DNA from 4 places in the Paenibacillus sp. FSL K6-1318 genome. Region 1 is predicted to be linked to each of the others. Evidence: riboswitches for the same ligand, from Rfam matches in the RefSeq annotation. Region 1 holds a riboswitch; each other region holds the start of a gene.
What was found. Region 1 has a riboswitch for cyclic di-AMP ahead of NYE45_RS00150 (3D domain-containing protein). Riboswitches for the same ligand answer to the same signal wherever they lie in the genome.
Positions count from the first base shown of each region.

Region 2: linked by a shared signal. The riboswitch ahead of NYE45_RS16940 (3D domain-containing protein) and the one ahead of NYE45_RS00150 (3D domain-containing protein) in region 1 are both predicted to bind cyclic di-AMP.
Region 3: linked by a shared signal. The riboswitch ahead of NYE45_RS10110 (C40 family peptidase) and the one ahead of NYE45_RS00150 (3D domain-containing protein) in region 1 are both predicted to bind cyclic di-AMP.
Region 4: linked by a shared signal. The riboswitch ahead of NYE45_RS06830 (hypothetical protein) and the one ahead of NYE45_RS00150 (3D domain-containing protein) in region 1 are both predicted to bind cyclic di-AMP.

Region 1 is NZ_CP150270.1:30,921-35,761, reverse strand. Features, by position in the region: gene rsmA (16S rRNA (adenine(1518)-N(6)/adenine(1519)-N(6))-dimethyltransferase RsmA) at 1-494, opposite strand, end outside; gene rnmV (ribonuclease M5) at 499-1,044, opposite strand; gene NYE45_RS00150 (3D domain-containing protein) at 1,201-2,385, opposite strand; cyclic di-AMP (ydaO/yuaA leader) riboswitch at 2,659-2,912, opposite strand; gene NYE45_RS00145 (TatD family hydrolase) at 3,154-3,924, opposite strand; gene NYE45_RS00140 (HD domain-containing protein) at 4,257-4,841, opposite strand, start outside.
Region 2 is NZ_CP150270.1:3,866,679-3,871,519, forward strand. Features, by position in the region: gene NYE45_RS16930 (hypothetical protein) at 1-245, opposite strand, end outside; gene NYE45_RS16935 (polysaccharide deacetylase family protein) at 399-1,190, shown strand; gene NYE45_RS16940 (3D domain-containing protein) at 1,295-1,969, opposite strand; cyclic di-AMP (ydaO/yuaA leader) riboswitch at 1,972-2,167, opposite strand; gene NYE45_RS16945 (amino acid ABC transporter ATP-binding protein) at 2,386-3,108, opposite strand; gene NYE45_RS16950 (ABC transporter permease subunit) at 3,095-4,558, opposite strand; gene NYE45_RS16955 (M20 family metallopeptidase) at 4,742-4,841, shown strand, end outside.
Region 3 is NZ_CP150270.1:2,242,850-2,247,690, reverse strand. Features, by position in the region: gene NYE45_RS10125 (carbohydrate-binding protein) at 1-722, shown strand, start outside; tRNA gene NYE45_RS10120 (tRNA-Leu) at 799-883, opposite strand; gene pelA (pectate lyase) at 1,062-2,024, opposite strand; cyclic di-AMP (ydaO/yuaA leader) riboswitch at 2,444-2,575, shown strand; gene NYE45_RS10110 (C40 family peptidase) at 2,581-3,045, shown strand; gene NYE45_RS10105 (carboxymuconolactone decarboxylase family protein) at 3,144-3,473, opposite strand; gene NYE45_RS10100 (hypothetical protein) at 3,618-3,836, opposite strand; gene NYE45_RS10095 (hypothetical protein) at 3,956-4,285, opposite strand; gene NYE45_RS10090 (xanthine phosphoribosyltransferase) at 4,383-4,841, opposite strand, start outside.
Region 4 is NZ_CP150270.1:1,574,285-1,579,125, forward strand. Features, by position in the region: gene NYE45_RS06810 (XRE family transcriptional regulator) at 1-23, opposite strand, end outside; gene NYE45_RS06815 (urease accessory UreF family protein) at 289-990, opposite strand; tRNA gene NYE45_RS06820 (tRNA-Leu) at 1,416-1,498, shown strand; gene NYE45_RS06825 (glutathione peroxidase) at 1,648-2,127, opposite strand; cyclic di-AMP (ydaO/yuaA leader) riboswitch at 2,499-2,674, shown strand; gene NYE45_RS06830 (hypothetical protein) at 2,793-3,188, shown strand; gene NYE45_RS06835 (HAD family hydrolase) at 3,363-4,046, shown strand; gene NYE45_RS06840 (Nramp family divalent metal transporter) at 4,183-4,841, opposite strand, start outside.

The DNA of each region.
Region 1 (4,841 bases):
TCAGCCACTTCTTTTTGAATCATGACAACGATGCTGTCTACTGGCAGCTTCTCTTCCAGCAGTTTCATCATGATTGGGGTCGTTACATAGTAAGGCAGGTTAGCCACGACACTAACTTTGTCCACGGATGCAAAATCCGTATTAAACAACTCAGCCAGATCAAGCTTCAGCACATCCCCATGATGAACACGTACATTCGAATAAGGCTGCATCACTTCTCCCAGGATTGGGATCAAGCGCTGATCAATCTCTACAGCTGTGACAGGACCAGCTACCCGAGCCAAACGCTCCGTAAGGGCTCCAATACCCGGCCCAATCTCCAACGCGCCCTTGGACTCATCCAAATCGGCTGCATTAACAATTTTGTTCAGTATATTTTGATCAATCAGAAAGTTCTGACCCAGACTTTTCTTGAATGAGAATCCGTGTCTTTGAATAATCTCTTTGGTTCGCTTGGGCGTTGCAATTTCTATCGTCTCTTCCATGTCCTTCATATGCTCACAATCCTTCACGTTCAATTTGCGCTAATGCTGTAGAGAACTCTTCCCGTGTAATCTGAAATACACTGAGACGCTTGTGGAACTGCTTCCCGTTACAATATCCGATGCCCAGCAGATTGCCCATCTCCATACGACGTGCGGCAGCCTGCGGATGCACGATAAGTCCTGCCGCGATCAGGTCCTCCCAATCGATCAGGCTCGGAGCACCTTCGTATGAAGTATGTACGCGTTCCAGCGCGTGCCGAATCGCCTCCGGTGAGGCGTTCTCCACTCCAATGTCCCCTTTGCGCGTCGCATCCGCTTCTGGAATGAAGGCATGCTTGCAGCCAGGGACCTTGTTCGCAATAATTTTACGAATGCGTTCGCCGGCATGATCCGGATCTGTCAGTACGATGACTCCCCGTCTCTCCTGAGCAAGCGCAATCCGCTTCAAAATGCGCTGGTTGATGGCTGATCCACCTGTTTCAATTGTATCGGCTTCCACGGCCCGACGAATGGCTACCGTATCGTCACGGCCTTCCACCACTATGACTTCTTTTATCATGTTCCATTTCTTCCTTTCTAACGCAAAAAGAAGAGGAATATCCTCTTCTCTGCCAAACGGCGGGGGAGACTGAATTTCAGACCCCTCCGCCGCATATTCCGCATGAATCATTCATGCAACTATTTTATAGCATTCCCATTTCAAAGTAAAACGATTTTAGTTCGCTTCCGGCTTCACCGGACCGATCACGTAGACCGTCTTGCCTTTCTTGCGTCCAAAATTCAGGGCATGCTTCACACTGTCATAATATACATCAATTTTGTTGCCTTTAATGGCACCGCCTGTATCTTCCGCACGACGGAAGCCCAGACCTTCGATATATACCCACCAGCCAATTGGAATGACTTTGGGATCAACCGCAATGGTGCGCCCTTCCGTTACACGAGTACCGGAAGCTGTTTTAGTGCCAATGCCAGGCTCTTCGGAAGAGTAGGCAGTCATCGATACATTTTTAAGTACTTTGGAGTATTTAAAAGAAGTTCCGGATACGGTAATCACTTTGCTGCCCGAGGCAGAGGTTTTCTTCGAGTTCGTTGTTGTTGCCTGTTTGGTTGTTGAAGTTTGAGCCGATACGGTCTGAATCACAGGCTCTTTTACGACCGGTTTTGCTTTGGTGCCGACAGCGATCACTTTATCTACACGATTATTCGCGACGGATTTGCCGACCATTTTTTTGGAGACTAATTCTCCATCCTGAAATACCTTTTCGATATGCTGGACAAGTGTGCCTTCTTTGCCGTTTACAACAACACGGTTATCCCCTTTGTACAAGCTAGGGTCAGCCGTTTTAATCACTTTGTAAGCGATCGGTTGTTCGACATCCACTGTACGCTTTGTTACCCGCACTACACGGATTTTCATATCCGCTTTGACTGTAGTTCCAAGCGCCGGATACACTTTGTCATTACTTGCAACTTGAATACCTGATTTTTGAATTGCCTCTTGTACCGATGAATCGGTTGTATACAGAGTCTTGGTGTCTCCGTCTGCCGTAATGTTAACTGGAACGGCCCGCTCAATAACAATTCGGTCTCCATCTGTAATCGCCCCGTTCATGGACATGGATACCTTATCGTGAGGGCTGACTGTGATTGACTGCTCCTCCAGCATTTCCTGAAGCATTCCTGTACGAGTCTCTACCACCTGAGCTTTGCCATCAATAACCAGTGAAATTTGTTTCCCGGCCTGACCGTAAACGACTAACAAGATCATGATTGTAAGCGCAATTGAGAAAATCGCGATCAATGCCATTTGACGCATGTTCTCATGCTTCCACCGCAACGCGAAAGACTTACTGGATGATCGTGACTCATGGGTCTCTTCTGGTTGGAATGTGCCCACTTCTCCGTCCTCCTTCATAGCCTCGTCGTCTAAAGTAATGCATGATGTCTTTGACGTGACTATACCAAATTTTCTACAGAACACAGATCGGACCTACATAATCCGGTTCTGCACCATGAATCAATCTTCGCAACATGATGTCATCCTCCTGAATACCTACCGTATGATGACAACATTTCTTTTATTCAAAAACAAAAAAGCCAAAGAAAGAGTGTAAGAGGAACTCTTTCGTGGCTTCCGAATGATTCTGAATATCGGAAATTCATGCACGAGGTTGCCTCTCTTTTTCCGCTTGCGAGGTTAGCTGTCGGGTTCGGGCGAAAGAGAGCCGCCCTATCTTGGGTCACCCGCTCATGGCGGACGCCCTTGAATTCACCCCGAGACCCAAAGAAGAAATCAAATACGGCTTCGCAGTTCCCTTCGCTGCTTTTGGGTCAGCGAACGTTGCGCATCGGCCAAATACACCGATGTTTAAGCCCTATTGGTTCCCCCGCTCTCCGTTAACGGAGACTCAGCGAGACTGATTCATGAAAGTAATGTTGCTTCCTCGGAAAGTGTCCCTTTGTTCATCCCCCGAACATCTGTCCAATTTTCCGCACAACAATTCACTGAAAAGATGATATCCTGTTTTGATGCATGTTGTAAAGCGTTGATCAAGTACGTTTTTCTGAATATTTGGTTAAAATATTGTAATATTCTTGATTTATTTGGATCAAAGGGCAAATTACCTCTGCTTACCTGCCTTTTTCACCTGATTTACTCGTTTTTTTAACGAATACCAAATCGTTCCATGGCATTTTTGGTTGTTATTGCAGCAATTTCCTCTACCGAAATGCCTTTAATTTCCGCAGCTGCCTCTGCAACCAGACGTACATGCGCTGTCTCATTTCGTTTTCCACGATAAGGGTGAGGTGTTAAATATGGAGCATCTGTTTCAATGAAAAATCGGTCCATAGGAACCTTCGCTAGCACCTCTTTTGGCTGCTTTGCATTTTTGAATGTGATTGGACCTCCGAAGGACAGATGGAAGCCCATATCGAGACAACTTTTCGCGGTTTCCCAGCTACCGGAGAACGAGTGCATCACACCACCAACCTCGCCCGCCTTCTCTTCACGCAAAATTCTTATAATATCCTCGTGCGCATCCCGATTATGGATGACAATTGGCATGTTCACTTCACGAGCCAATGCAATCTGTTGTCGTAATACGCGATGTTGTACTTCCTTCGGTGAAGTATCCCAGTGATAATCCAATCCGATCTCACCGATCGCAACTACTTTTTCATGCTTGCATAAAGATGCAATCCACTCCAGATCGCCCTCCTGCATCGTGATCGCATCTACCGGATGCCACCCTACAGCTGCATATATAAAGTCATACGTTTCAGCCAGTTTCATTGTCGTTGGAATGGTTTCCCGGTTAAAGCCAATGTTGATCATGCGACCAACCCCGGCGTCTACAGCACGCTGGATCATGTCCTCGCGGTCCTCGTCGAATTGTGGTGCATCCAGATGTGTATGTGTGTCGAACAGCATCATGTTTGTATCTCCCTTCATGTCGAACTAACGACTATCTTCTCTTGGAAATTTAATTTAGAAAATCCAATATTTTATTGCTTCGTAAAGAAAATTTTAAAAATCCGTGGATTGCCCATCATTACACTCATTTCTTCACAAACTACAATATATAGAAGATACATGGATATTTAGATCTATATATCGCTATTTATGATGACTCAACCTACTTTCTTTTACAAAATTATGTCGATCTACATATACTCCCCATTAAAGCAGATTACTGTATCATGAAAAATAGCTCTTTTAGAAAGTGTTTTGATATCGAAATTCTTCACCAAGTTTTATCTTCATCATTACAAGAAATAGGGGCGTATATGAGACGGTAATTCGTGAATAATCGCATCCACCTTGTTTTGCGGGTAATACAAATGATGTTTTCCCCGATGCAGCCCACTGATGGAACGGACAATGTCGGATACCTCTGACAACTCATGTAACTTGTCCTGTCGATCGAGCAGAAGAATCTGCTTATCCGTGGATTCATCCGGACGAAACACATCATACGGATTATCCGACGGAAAATCAATTTCAAGATCATATTCGGGATTGAGACCTGCCTGAACAAAAGCTTCCCGAATCTCTTCCATCATTGTCAAGTCGGTCTGTTCAAGCTCTACATACTTATATAACTTGCGATCCATAAAACGTTCGCATAACTCACTCAGAACAGCATCGTCCTCCTTGCGCCACTGCGTAAATGCCGTCTGAATCAAAGCTTCATCCAACTGTAAATATTCCTCTACCGAAAGTTCTCCTTCAAATAATTGAGGTAGTGGATCGATCATGAAGCGGAATTGAAACCCTTCCTGTATCAGTGTTTTCGCTCGCTTGAATATTTGTCGCAATATGATTTCGGAACTGCGGGTTACCGGATGAAA
Region 2 (4,841 bases), 2.9 Mb from region 1:
TGAATACCCATGATCACCGTAACGGTTACTTTCAGCTGCAGGGCAGCCTTTCGGGCAAGCCGCTCACACAACTCTTGTTCCTTATGACCCGGAATATGTACCGTCGTCCCGCTTACGCGCTCATGATCCACATAGAACGTGGCTACGGCACCAATATGCGCCTTTCCTCCGGTAACGAGAAAAACCTTATCTTCTCCTGCTTCAATTACCTGTAAACGTATGGATTTCAAATCATATGTACTCATACCCATCCACCTATCCTTTTCTATATGTTATATATGGAGGAATTATGGCTCTCATGAGCTAAAACGGCAATGAAACTTCTCACACTGCGCATAATTTATGGAACCCCCGGGCATACCAAAGAGAACGTCATTTTGGAAAAGGAGGCCGTTATTATGCGCGTACGCCTCATTATGCTGATGGTTATCGTTATTTTTCTCGGAGGATATCATGCTCCAGTTTCATCGCGGGATGCTTCAAGCCCGCCAAGTGAATCAGTATCAGGTTCAGATTCCGCGGAAGAAGAACAACTGACATTGGGACAGTTACGTCAAAAATATGCGGATACGTTCAAAACGAATGGTCCATCAACGAAGCAGGTTGCCCTGACTTTTGATGATGTGCCCGATCCACGTTTTACTCCACAGGTATTGGATGTATTGAAGAAATATAAGGTCAGAGCTACATTCTTTATCGTCGGTAGTCGTGCTGAGAAACACCCGGATCTGGTAAAACGCATCGTTAAGGAAGGGCATATTGTTGGTAATCACAGCTACAATCATCCGGAATTCAGTAAGCTGTCGATGAATGCCTTTCGCAAACAAATTTTACATACCGGAGATATCATTCACCATCTGGCAGGGTATACGCCGAAGATGATTCGGCCACCATACGGAGACATTAATGAAGAACAGCTGCAATGGGCTGCCAGACAACACTATAGCATTGTGAACTGGAATGTTGATTCACTGGACTGGAAAGGCCTTTCCAAGAAAGAGGTGAAGGATAACATCCTATCTGCCGTGAAACCTGGCTCCATCGTTCTGCAACATGCAGGAGGAGGTGTGGGATCGAACCTGAACGGCACAATTGAGGCTTTGCCTGAAATTATCGAGGAACTGCGTAATCGGGGGTATGAACTAGTCACCTTGGACGAGATGTTGGGGTTGCCAAAGGCCAACGATTAAGATGTCCATTATAAAAAATGTTGATGATGATAAAAGGGTGCCTGTTCAATCGCAAGTAGCGATTGGCAGACACCCTGTTTGAATTATTAAATGTAATTTACTTTCTACTTCAGAATATACAGCTCGATATCCTGGAAACCAAATGTGCTTACGGACTGTTTGCTACCAGGGATAAAGATATCAATCCGGTGACCCTTGATTGCACCGCCCACATCACGTGCTGTAGCTACAAAAGCCTGTTTTGGCAATCCCGGATGGCTGTGACCGGTTACCAGTACTTTGGTTCCGAGTGGAATCACACTTGGATCAACTGCGATCGTGCCCAGTTCAAGATCATTACCGAAGTAATCCACAGCACCCCATCCTCCATTTTCGGACGGATCTGCAGAGTATGCCGTTGCTTTCACATTCACTGCTTTACTGTAATCGAACGTTTTTCCCCAGGCTTGAACAACTTTGTTATCTGCATTAACGTCCAAGCTTGCTGTTGTAACCGTCTTCGCTTGAGTCTTGCTCTCCGTAGCCGCAGCAGCTGCTACATTGTTTGCCTTACCGGGAATCGTAATTTTTAAACCACCATAAATATTGTAAGGCGAAATGTCGTTGTTTGCTTTAACCAACGTGTTGAGTGCTACTCCATACTGTTTCGATAAGGTGTAGAAGGTATCCCCTTCTTTGGCCACATGAACTGAATCTGCGTGAGCCGGAACGGCTTGAATAAGCATTGCTGTTGTCAATAATGCTACTGCTGTTTTGGCTATACGTTTCTTGTTAATCATGGTCTTCCTCCCTCATTATGCCTGCGAAGTTAGTTGTCGGATTCGGATGAGGAGCCACCCTATAGGTTCTTCGTTACATGTGAAACGTTATGTACCCCTAATTCACCCCAAGCAGTGTGCCGTAGATCTTCCCCCTGCACGATCTGCATCGTTACATCCCCCGCACTCCCTGTCCGGAAGTTTCGGCAGAGTTCAATATATCACAATTTTGTAACCTGAACTTGTAGTAATTCTTACCATATGGTTTTTAGCATGTCATCAACTGTAAGAATACTGGATAATTCAGAAAAGCTGGGTGATCCGATCCCTTTATATTAGGTAACAAAAAAGTTACTTTTCAAATCAATAAATGATTATTGCGCACAAAAAAATAGCGTTACCGACTCGATGTCAGTAACGCTATTAAATCATTTCATTTAGAGTACTTTAGCAAGAAAATCACGTGTACGTGAATTTTTTGGTGCTCCAAACACCTCATCAGGTGTTCCTTCTTCTACGATGACCCCGCCATCCATGAACAGGATCCGATCTCCCACTTCACGTGCAAAACCCATCTCATGCGTCACGATGACCATCGTCATCCCGCCTTCTGCAAGACGTTTCATGACATCCAGCACTTCGCCGACCATCTCGGGGTCCAGTGCCGAAGTAGGCTCGTCAAACAGCATTACATGCGGTTGCATGGCCAATGCTCTTGCAATGGCGATCCGCTGCTTCTGTCCACCGGACAGCTGGTTCGGGAATGTATCTTTTTTATCGTACAAGCCCACAGTGTTTAACAAATCAGCAGCGATTTTCTCCGCTTCCTGCGTGGATTGCTTTTTCACTTTAATCGGGGCAATCGTAATGTTTTGCTGTACCGTTTTGTGTGGGAACAGGTTGAAATGCTGGAACACCATACCCATCTTCTCACGAGTCGCATTGATGTTGTGCTTCGGATCGGTGATTGACACGCCTTCAAAATCAATCTCACCCGAGGTAGGCTGTTCCAGCAGGTTCAGACAACGTAAGAACGTACTTTTACCCGAACCGGAAGGACCGATAACCACGACAACTTCACCTTTTCCAATCGTCACGTTAATGCCCTTAAGTACATCGTTATTTCCATAAGATTTGTGTAATTGTCTAACGTCTATCACTTGCACTCAACTTCCTTTCCAGTCGTCCCAGCAGCTTGGACAAAATGAACGTCATTACAAAGTAGATGGCTGCTGCAATCAAAAATGGACTCAAGCCTTGATACGTAATGTTTTTGACTACACTTGCCTGATACATAATATCCACCATACCGATAACGGAGATAATGGAGGATTCTTTGATAATAGTTATAAATTCATTACCGATCGCTGGTAATACAGCTTTGAAGGCTTGTGGCAATATAATGTAACGCATTGCTGCACCTCTGCCCATTCCGAGGGAACGCGCTGCCTCCAACTGACCACGATCCACACCTTGGATACCTGCACGGAAAATCTCCGCCAGATAGGCACCACTATTGATTGAAAGTGTAATGATACCTGCCTGAAGTGCAGTGAAGTTAATGCCAAAGCTCAGGGAAAAACCATAGTAAATAATCATCAATTGTACCAGCATCGGTGTGCCACGGATCACTTCAACGTAAGCAGTACCGATCCAGCGCAAGATTGCAGCGTCATGCAAACGGAATAAACAGATGATCAATCCAATAATTACCCCGAAGATAACGCCAAGTGCAGACAACAGAAGTGTGTATCCTACTCCTGTAGCATAGAAACTTTTGTACTCCCAGAATACTTGGAAAATATTTTGTGATTTGTTCACTTTATCCGCCATCAAGAGGCTGGCGTCCGTCACCATCTGATTGATTTTATCTTCACTTTTCAATCGTTCCAGTGTTCCATTTACTGCAGCTAGCAGCTCGGTATTCCCTTTACGAATCCCGATTGCCGCTTCTGCTTGCTCTTCGTCCGGAACAGCAGCAGCAAGTCCAATGATATCGTCCAGATAACCTGCAGCAACGGTATCTTCAACGATTGCCGCGTCAATGCGTTTTGTTTGCAGTTGAAGCACGATATCCGAGATTTTATCCAGCGCAGTAAGTTTCGCTCCTGGAATACTCTGTCCGATCGTTTCCTGAATGGAGCCTTTCTGAACGCCAATCTTCGCATTTTCAAGTTCTGCCATGGTTGGATATTTGTCTTTATCCGCATTGCGAACCATAATCACTTGTTTTGATTTATAATAGGTGTCGGAAAAATCGATACTTTTCTTCCGCTCATCCGTCGGCGTCATACCTGAAATTACCAGATCAACACGCCCGCTCTGCAATGAAGGCAGAAGACCGTCGAAGCCCATATCCTCAATCACAAGCTCAGCGCCAAGATCTTTGGCAATCTCTTTGGCGATCTCAATATCGAAACCGACGATTTCATCTTTGCCATTAATCACTTTATGGAATTCGTATGGTGCAAAATCGGCACTTGTACCGAGCACTAGCTTTTTACTGCTTGAATTATCTGTAGTTCCACTTGCAAGTGCCACAGGAGCGGCAGTCGTCAGCAGAATAACAAAGGTCAACAGCATCATGGTGTAACGACTAATCAATTTCAACCTTTTTCTCTCCCCTTACAATACATTGTATGCTTCTCATGTTGATGACTGAGTCATTATAAAGTACAATGCATGATTATGCAATGCATTTTGACAATACAAATCTTGACTTGTTTCTGAAAAAATAAAGCAAACATGATATAATCAATGAATTATTTTCATTTTTGCATAAGGAGTTTACTAATGACATCTAACAAATCACTGATCCTGACGGTTATTGATCAATATGCTTCCCGTTTTAAAGCCATTTCATCATATATTGGGGCCAACCCCGAACTGGGAA
Region 3 (4,841 bases), 2.2 Mb from region 1:
TGGCTCACTTCTCCAAATTTGTACGTCCAGGCTATCTTAGAGTAGATGCAACCAAGAACCCGGATACGAACACATTCGTTTCTGCCTACAAAGGGGATAACAAGGTTGTCATTGTGGCGATTAACAGAAGCACTTCTGCAACGAGTCAGAAATTTGTTTTGCAAAACGGTAATGCTTCCACGGTATCCTCATGGGTAACCGATAGCAGTCGCAATCTGGCAAGCGGAGCACCAATTACGGTGTCCAATGCAACCTTTACTGCTCAACTCCCTGCTCAAAGTGTAACTACGTTTGTCGCTAATATTACGGGCAGCGGTGGAGGTAATACGGGGAGTGGCACTACGTACGAAGCAGAGACAGGAACGACTCTCTCCGATGCTGCAATTGAGACGATCTATCCTGGCTACACAGGCTCAGGATATGTTAATTTCAATGCGTTGACGAACTCGGGCATTCAATGGAATAACATCAACAATACGATAAGTGGCACCAAAAACGTAAAGTTTCGTTATGCGTTGGAAAGTGGCACCCGTAACCTCGATGTATTCGTAAATGGGACCAAAGTAATCAGCAATACCCCATTTACTGCAACGGGAAGCTGGTCTACCTGGGGTGAAAAAACAATTCAGATGCCCATGAACTCGGGAACCAATACCATTAAAGTGGTAACGACCGGTACTGAAGGTCCGAATATCGATAGTATCCACGTGTCCGCTCAGTAACCTATTAGACGATTTTATGGTACAAAACAAAAAGGTTCCCCGAAAGGCGTTAGCCTAACGAGGAACCTTTGTTTGATGCGGTCGAGAGGACTCGAACCTCCACGGGGGGTTAGCCCACACGGACCTGAACCGTGCGCGTCTGCCAATTCCGCCACGACCGCATATTGTATATCTCCGTGATATATATCTCGGCGACAAGAAATAATATATCATGTGCAATCTATCATGTCAACACTGAAAATAATAACAATAAAGCCCGAGCCAGACGTCCATGTCTGATTCGGGCTTTACTTATCGTTACTAGGGATTAACTCTATGAAACCTTAGGCATGTTACGAGTTACAGCTTGGAAGGCCAGTTGCCATACCATGCATAACCGCCTCTTCTTTCTTTATCAATATCACTTAGTTTGTATTTAACTACCCCGTCACGACCAATAAAGATCGGTTTATCTGTTCCCACTTCATAGAAGCGAGCCCAGATCGGTGCAGCTTTGGAATCAGCGATAATTTTGCTGTCTCCGTTTGCTCTTTCATACTTGTAACCCGTAATTTTGACTTTGTTAAACCAAGCTTCAGCTCCTTTAATGGATGCTGTAATTTTAGCGTTAGCAGGTCTGGTTTTCAGGAATTTAACAATCGTTACACTCTCTCCAGCCGTCAGCGATGGTACTTCATAGATTCTTGCGCTTGCTGGTTTAAGGGAACTGGAATCATGTTGTTGTCCCCATGCTGTCAGCTTACCGCCTGAAACGACCTGTGTATTCAGAATCGCATCCACACCTTTGGCAACTGAATTTTTACTGCGGTTAGCAAGTGTGCTGTCGATAAACGAGAAGTCACCTTTGCGCGTTGCTACTTCATCCAACATGATCATTACATTAATCATCGCATCATCATTGTAAGTGATGTGTTTGTGATATCCCGAGCTTTGATAGACTTGTGGCCATCCGCCGTTTGAATACTGCATGTTGATCAAAAAGTTAATTCCTTTGATTGCAGCTGTGGAGTAACGCGGATCATTGGTCTTTTTGAATTCCTTCGCCAATCTTCTAATTTCTGAGTATGTAGCCTTGTTGTCAATGGTGGACTTCGCCCATTCTCCACTTGTTTGTTTATAGTCTTTTCTCCAACCTCCATCTGGCAGCTGGTTCTTCAGAATATCAGATATACTTGCTGTTGTACCTGTTGCATCAGCGGCTGATACCGTTGTTACAGGAAGAACAGCTATACCAACTGCTGAGAAGACCATCGTACATGCCAGAATAAAAGTAACTATTTTTTTTGCTTTCAAAGATAACACTCTCCTATGTTTGTTTTTATAAATCTCCCACTTCTACCTTACTTATAAAATTAGTCCCTTAACCTCCTTTATTTGAATTTATAACACAATAAAATCAATTTTCATCCAATATGTGGATTGGATAAGAAGATGATATGCAAAAAATCGATTTTTGTCAATATATGCAACTTAATGAATATAATCTCTCAAATTGAACATTACGGAATAGTTCTTTTAACTCATGACAAACCTATTTATTTGTCCAAAATCGTCTTAAACGAATCAATAATGACGTTTTTGTCATGAATGATACCCAAACTTGATCCCTTCTTTCATATAAAAACCGTAATTCCGCTAACATTGAGGTATTACGAAGGGGTTTAAATGGGTTTGACAATTACGCATTTATGCAATATAGTTTCAAATAGTTACAAAAACTTAATTATTCATTGCCGAGTTTCATGTTTGAAAACGGGGGAACCATTTTGGGTGAATTATTCTTATACATAGGAAATATAGGGAACCTTCTACCGAACCCTTAGCTAACTCCGTAGGCATCGAAGGGAGAACATTGATTTTGAAAAAACTGATAATCTCCATTTTTGGAGCAGCTGTACTATTTACATCCGGGGCAACAAGCACAGAGGCAAGCAGTATCAACTCCGTAGTGAACAACATGACAGGTATACCTTACAAGTGGGGTGGCACGACTTTGGCCGGCTTCGACTGTTCCGGGTTTATGAGATATCTTTTCAACAAATACAGCATTGAATTGCCACGTACTTCGCAGCAGCAAGCCAAAGCAGGTACTCCGGTATCCAAAAGTAACATTCGCACAGGTGATCTGGTGTTCTTCAATACGATGGGCAAAGGCATTTCACATACAGGTGTATATATTGGCGGCGGACAATTTGCACATGCTTCCAGTAGTAAAGGTGTAAGTATTACGAAGTTATCGAATCCATACTTCAATGATCGTTACGTGACAGCACGTCGGGTAACTGGACAATTTATGTACGATAAAATGTTGGGGAAAATGTAAGTATGATATAGAAAGAGGAGGCTCCGGATCACCCGGAACCTCCTCTTTTGTTTGATTAGACATTTATGGACTAATCCTAGTACTACCCTTACCTAGACTTAATGCAACGCCTTCTGCACTCGCATCGCACCCTGAGACAGGGCATGTCCGCCTCCTACAGCTCCGGCTACGGCAACGGTCTCCATGATCTCCTGGTCAGTTGCACCCTTGGCACGAGCTTCTTCTACATGGTAGAAAGTACACACCTCATTGTTGGCGAACAGTCCTATTCCGAGGGCAATTAGCTGTTTTGTCTTCGCATCAATCACGCCAGGCTGAAAGCATTCTCCGGTAAACTCATGATACGACTTCACCACTCCTGGCAGCACATCGCTTAATGCTCCAATCTGATCCTTGTAGGCATGAACTTTATCATTCATCAATGTCATGTCTTGTAGCACACCCTCTCAGCTATAGTTACAGATCGTTCTCACTGTACCTATTTTCTCTCCCGAGTGAGCCAATTATGCCAAGAAATCATGGTAATTCCAAACATATAAACGCTCATGGTTCTGCCACATTATTAGCGATTGCTACTCACTAAGTGGACTCTGGCGCGGCTCGCTGAACAGCTGATATCGGTAACTGCGATCCAGCTTGACGACACGTCGATTTTGCCGCCGGATAAGTACCTGCTCGCCATCCCAGGCAACCACAATCCCGGTTACATCGTTTGACTCCAGCTCGTCCCGTACTACTCTTACTTTCTCACCTGACAGACGCAGGGCATCCAATTCTGTATCACTGATCATGTTCTTGGCTCCTATATTCCAAATTTATTTACAAAAAGAGACCTAAATGAAATGTCATTTAGGTCTCACGTGACTGTATTGGACTGTCATGTCATTCGAAATTATGTCCCGACTGAAAGTTACCGCTGCGCGTGCTCTTTGCTGTCGTTCTTCTCGAACCAAAAATCAAGCACTTTGGCGGACATCACACGTTCTTCAAGGTACTCCACTTGATGCGGTGTAAATTGTTCTTTCCAAGAGAAGGACAACTCTTCGCACAAGCCTACAATCGTCAGTAATTCTGACCAGGCAACATAGCGTTTGTACCAGAAAAATTGAGGATGTTCAATCATATAGGGATAAAGGTCATCGAATTCCGTATGTTTACAATCCAGGGCACGTTCAAAATGAACTTTCGATTCCGCCAGCTTATCAATAAAAAATTGTTCTGTTGCCGGTTGGTTCCCCATGGTGTTGCCTCCTCTCCCTAACATAACCCCATTATAAATGAAATCCGCGGTCATGCAAAGGCATAGTTCAAAAAATAGGCCCTATTCCTTTAAAATGTCACATTTCGTTATCGTCAAATTGTACCGTTCCATCGTTCAGAGAACGAATACGTACCAAGGCTTCCACCGGAATACCCTGTTCACGAATCGTGCGTGCCCCTGCCTGAAAACTTTTCTCGACCACAACGCCAAATCCGACGAGTTCAGCACCGGAACGCTCAATAATTTTGATGACTCCACGAGCAGCATCCCCATTGGCAATGATATCATCAATGAACAGAATACGGTCATTCTCATGAATGAACTCGCGGGATACCATAATGTCTGTTACGATTCCTTTGGTAAAGGACGGCACACGTTCACAGTAGGCATCAGGATCAGCCAGAAGCGTTTTTTTGCGACGGGCGAATACAAGCGGCACCCCAAGTTCATGAGCTGCGGCAAAAGCAACCGGAATCCCTGAGGATTCTACCGTAATTACCCGAGTTACTCCACTTTCACGAAACCGGGCAGCAAA
Region 4 (4,841 bases), 1.5 Mb from region 1:
GTCACTGGCTTTTTCTTGTTCAAAAGGGTTCACCCCTGGTTAGAATGTAGTATTCAGTCGCCCTTTCTTCATGTAGAATATATAGAAATGCGAGCTGTATATTTTATTATATACGTAAATCCGTCATCTAACAATTAAAAAAGACGGAAAAAAGTGTATTTTGTGATGTAAAATGGCGTAAATACGTTAAATAAACCAATAAAATGACAAAAAACACGTCGGCAAGGAGGTTGCCGCGTGTTTTTTTTGTTTGTCTGAATGAAGGGGACAGGTGTAGGAGGAAAAGGATTAGGCTCTGTAGGCATGAAGTCCAGCTCCAAGCATATGGAAACTGGGGAAAAACGATTTCATGGACATCGAGGTTGGCTGTGCCAGTCCATCCGCAGCCGAGGCGCTGACGGTATTCCATTCATTCTCCAGATCTGCGGCCAGGCGGACCATCAGATCCTTGGTGGTATCGGTGTTCAGGGGAATGACTTTGGAGGCTTCGGTTATGCAGGCATTCATGGCTGAATGCAGATAACCAAGAACCGCCTCCGGGGCCGGGATATCGAGGTGGTGGTTAATCCAGGCATGAACAGTGGAGAGGCAGCCAACCGAATCGTATTTGGCGAAGATCTGTTCGAGCTGACTGAAATCAATCCAGGGGTGCAGAGCGCGTGCGAGTCTGATCAATCGTTTACCCATGGTAGCAGCTTGTTCTCTGAGATCTCCAGGAGTTCGCTGAACATGGACGAGCTTGTCGATCAGAGCTATCCGCCAAGTGTCCTTTTGATCTGCTGCGGTATAGATGCCTTTGATGGCCATACCTTCAAGACGAACGATGCTGGGATGCAACTGACAACGCATGAATGATTCGAGATCTTCAGCATTACGAATGGTACCCTCCTTGATATGGATATCCATGCCGAAGGAATGGGTGAACCCTCCAACCTGAATAGAGGAATCAAGCAGTTTGACATAATCGAGCAGCTTATTCCCACGGTTCACAATCATTCGCCTCCTGTGTTCGTTAAATGTCACTTTAAGTAACATTTATATTTCTTTTTGTTTGCTTTATGTTTAAAAATCCGAATTATATGATAGTTATCATCCCATAAACGTCCGCTTTTTGTCAATAGTATGATTTATATTCAATGTATTAAATCTTTTATTCAATATTTGTGTTATTTTATATAACATTTAAAGTTAAATATTTGTGAAATATAGGGAGGACTATATATAAATGAATCAATAAGATCGGCTCTAGCAGGAAAGAGGGGATCGAATCTAATAATATGCAGTTCATGGGTAAAGATGACGAGAATATGCGATTTTTGATGAAAATGCCTAGTTGAAAAAGAAGTATTAAAAAACACTTTACTTTTAGAACAGAACCCGGTATAATCAATTCTGTTGCCAATTATTTACGACATGCGGTCGTGGTGGAATGGCAGACACGCTATCTTGAGGGGGTAGTGGGCGTATGCCCGTGGAGGTTCGAGTCCTCTCGACCGCATCATACGAACGATGAAGAAGAAGCTTTCCGTTATTGGAAGGCTTCTTTTTTTGTCTTTTTTGAACAGTCTGACATCGGGGTTGAAAAAAAGGCCATCCATTATCGGAGGTAATGGAGCTCTACCTTTCCGGCTACGGGTGGCCTGTGTATTATTTTTGGAGTAAGTTCTTGATATCTTCTTCAATCTTGTCAGGTGTTGTTTTGGGAGCATAACGTTTCAGTACCTGGCCGTTCTGATCTACGAGGAATTTGGTGAAATTCCATTTGATTGCTTTGGAGCCGAGCAGGCCAGGAGCTTCTTTGCTAAGGTGTTGAAAGAGAGGGTGAGCGCTTGAGCCGTTCACATCAATTTTCTCAAACATGGGGAAGCTCACGCCATAATTCATCTGACAGAACTCGGCAATATCGTCGGAAGAACCTTTTTCCTGTGCAAACTGGTTGCTTGGAAAACCAAGAACTTCAAATGGAGCATCTTGAAACTTGTCTTGCAGTTCTTGCAGACCTTTGAATTGAGGGGTAAGTCCGCAGGAGCTTGCCGTATTCACAATCAGTAGCACTTTGTCACGGTAGTCGGACATTTCAACTTCTTGACCGCGAAGGGTATTCACTTTGTAATCGTAGACTGTCATCTAAATCGCCTCCATTGGTATACTCTTATATCTTCTATTATATTGGTTGCAATTAAATAATGCAAAACTAATGTGGTGTTAAAAGAATCAAAACAGGCAAGTTGTGCAGAATACGTGAATGAATTGCGAAGTGATTTTCGTCAGAGTGAGAATTAGATAGCCTTGGAGAGATGGATAGAGTAAAACATTGTTGTAAGCGTTATTATGAATGAGTATTGGCAGAAATCTGCCGATTCGGTGATCTGTGCGGACTTTACACCGTCTTAACGCGGGTGTATGATTCATAACGTAATTTCAATTTAAACTAAATTGTACTTGAAAAACGAAACAAACGATAATATCGCTCGATCTTACTTTAAGATATACGAACGATGTTTTAATCGCTGAGTTTCCATTCATTGATGAGTGGGAAACGGGGGAACCAACGGAATGCACTGTCCAGGACAGTAGGCATTCATGGGGTGAATTTTCCGGTGACAGCCGGAAATAGGGCGACTCTCGCGCCCGAATCCGTCAGCTAACCTCGTAAGCGTTAAAGGGAGAGGCAACAAGCCGTACGCTGGTTCATGGTGTTTTCGCCATGGGTTATTTAAGAAGCGTTCGGGAGGCCTTGGTCCCCCACGCTTCTTTTTTGTTGTCTTTTCACGCCAAGGGAGGAACGAATGATGGATACTGAGATGATCTTAGTGACTGCTCCAAATGAAGCAGGACGTAAATTTATCAAATTGCTGATGTACAAAAAAATGCCGTTTGCCGTTCTAACCAACAGTGCAGGGGAAGAGCGGAGACTCCGCAGAATTGGGGTAGAGCATGTCATTCGCATGAATACGGCTGCAGCTCAAAAATGGTTTTTGCCGCAGGGTAGCGTAGGCAATGTGTTTATTTTCGAGAACAGCCTGAATCTGACCTGTCGTTATTTGCAGATCTGCCGTTCATGGACATCGAAATCCCTGTGCGTCATCACGGAGCAGAGTCATCCAAAGGGTATCTATCGCGGGATGGGCGCAGACCGGATTGTATATTCGCTCAATGGGGAAGTCGGCTTTCTCCTCAATGGTTAATGCCATAGCTTGTGATTGCTCAGGTGTAAGGTGCCTGTTATAATTGACTGTATTAGAATCAATTTCAGAATTCACTCCAGGTATTATGAGATTGATTCATCGATAAACGGAAATTTGAGGAGACTCATGCAGGATGGTGAGTCTTCTTTTTTATGCTTACAAGGAGGAATTGGCGTGCCGGATGTGAGTGGGTTAAAGTGGTTATTTTTTGATGTTGGAGATACGCTGGTGGATGAATGGGAGCCGGTTGATGATATTATCGGACAGTTCGTCCGTGAAGCTTGTGCTTTAGGGTATCCAGTGAAAATTGAGGCGGTACGCGAACTGTTCGCGAGCTGTTACCGGAAATATGAGCAATGGCCCATGAGAGTGGCTATTCGCACATTCATTGAAGACGAAGGCCACCGGAAACAGATTCAGGACAAGCTGAAGTTTCAAAAAGATCTTGAACGTCCTTTTCCTTCAGCGGATTCCGTTCTTCAGCAATTGTCACGGTATTATCGTATTGGCATTATTGCCAATCAGAGTCCCGGAACAGAAGAGAGACTGGAGAGTTACGGATTACGGAAGTATGTTGACGTTCTGGCCTGTTCGGCTGAAGAAGGGGTATCCAAGCCAGACCCTGAGTTATACGCTGTAGCCTTGAAACAGGCAGGCTGTGAACCGGAGGAAGCCGTCATGGTTGGGGATCGGATCGATAACGACATTATACCTGCCCGGAAGCTGGGCATGCGTACGATTCGAATTATGCAGGGTTACGGAAGATTCCAGCCAGACCGATCGGATGACGAACGTGCGGATTGGACCGTTGATTCATTGGATGAACTCCTGCCGTTACTGGTGCCCAATCAGGATTAGATAATTGTTTATTGGAGTTTAGCGTTTTACTATAAAAGGAAACACGTTGCTGTACTGCAACAATAAAGGCTGATCAACTTGGTATTGAATACCGGAGTTGATCAGCCTTTTTAGTATTTGGTCGATAAGAACGAGATTAGAATAACCGAATCGTCTGAATGATCAGATATACATTCAGCACAACAATAACAGCGGCAATGACCCATGAGATGATTTTTAGCCACAATTTGTTGGCGAATGCACCCATGCTCTTTTTATCACTCGTGAACATCACCAGGGGAATTACAGCAAAAGGTAATTGAAGAGAAAGCACGACCTGGCTCAAAATCAGCAGTTCTTCTGTGCCGTGTTCTCCTGCAATGGCTGTGACAATCACCGCCGGGATGATGGCGATCAGACGTGTGACCAATCTGCGCAGCCAAGCCGGAATACGAATGTTCAGGAAACCTTCCATGACAATCTGCCCAGCGAGTGTACCTGTAAGGGTAGAGTTCTGACCTGATGCTAACAGCGCGACACCGAACAGGATACTTGCAACCGTAGTACCCAATAGAGGGGTCAGCAGATGATAGGCATCAGCGATCTCGGCAACCTGTGTCATACCAGCACTGTGAAATACAGCGGCAGATACAATCAGGATAGCCGCATTGATGAACAGGGCAAGTGTCAGTGCGATTGTCGAGTCCATGGTCGAGTACCGAATGGCTTCTTTTTTACCCTGTGGTGTCTGTTCGATCTGACGGGTCTGCACAATGGAAGAATGCAGGTACAGATTATGCGGCATCACGGTCGCTC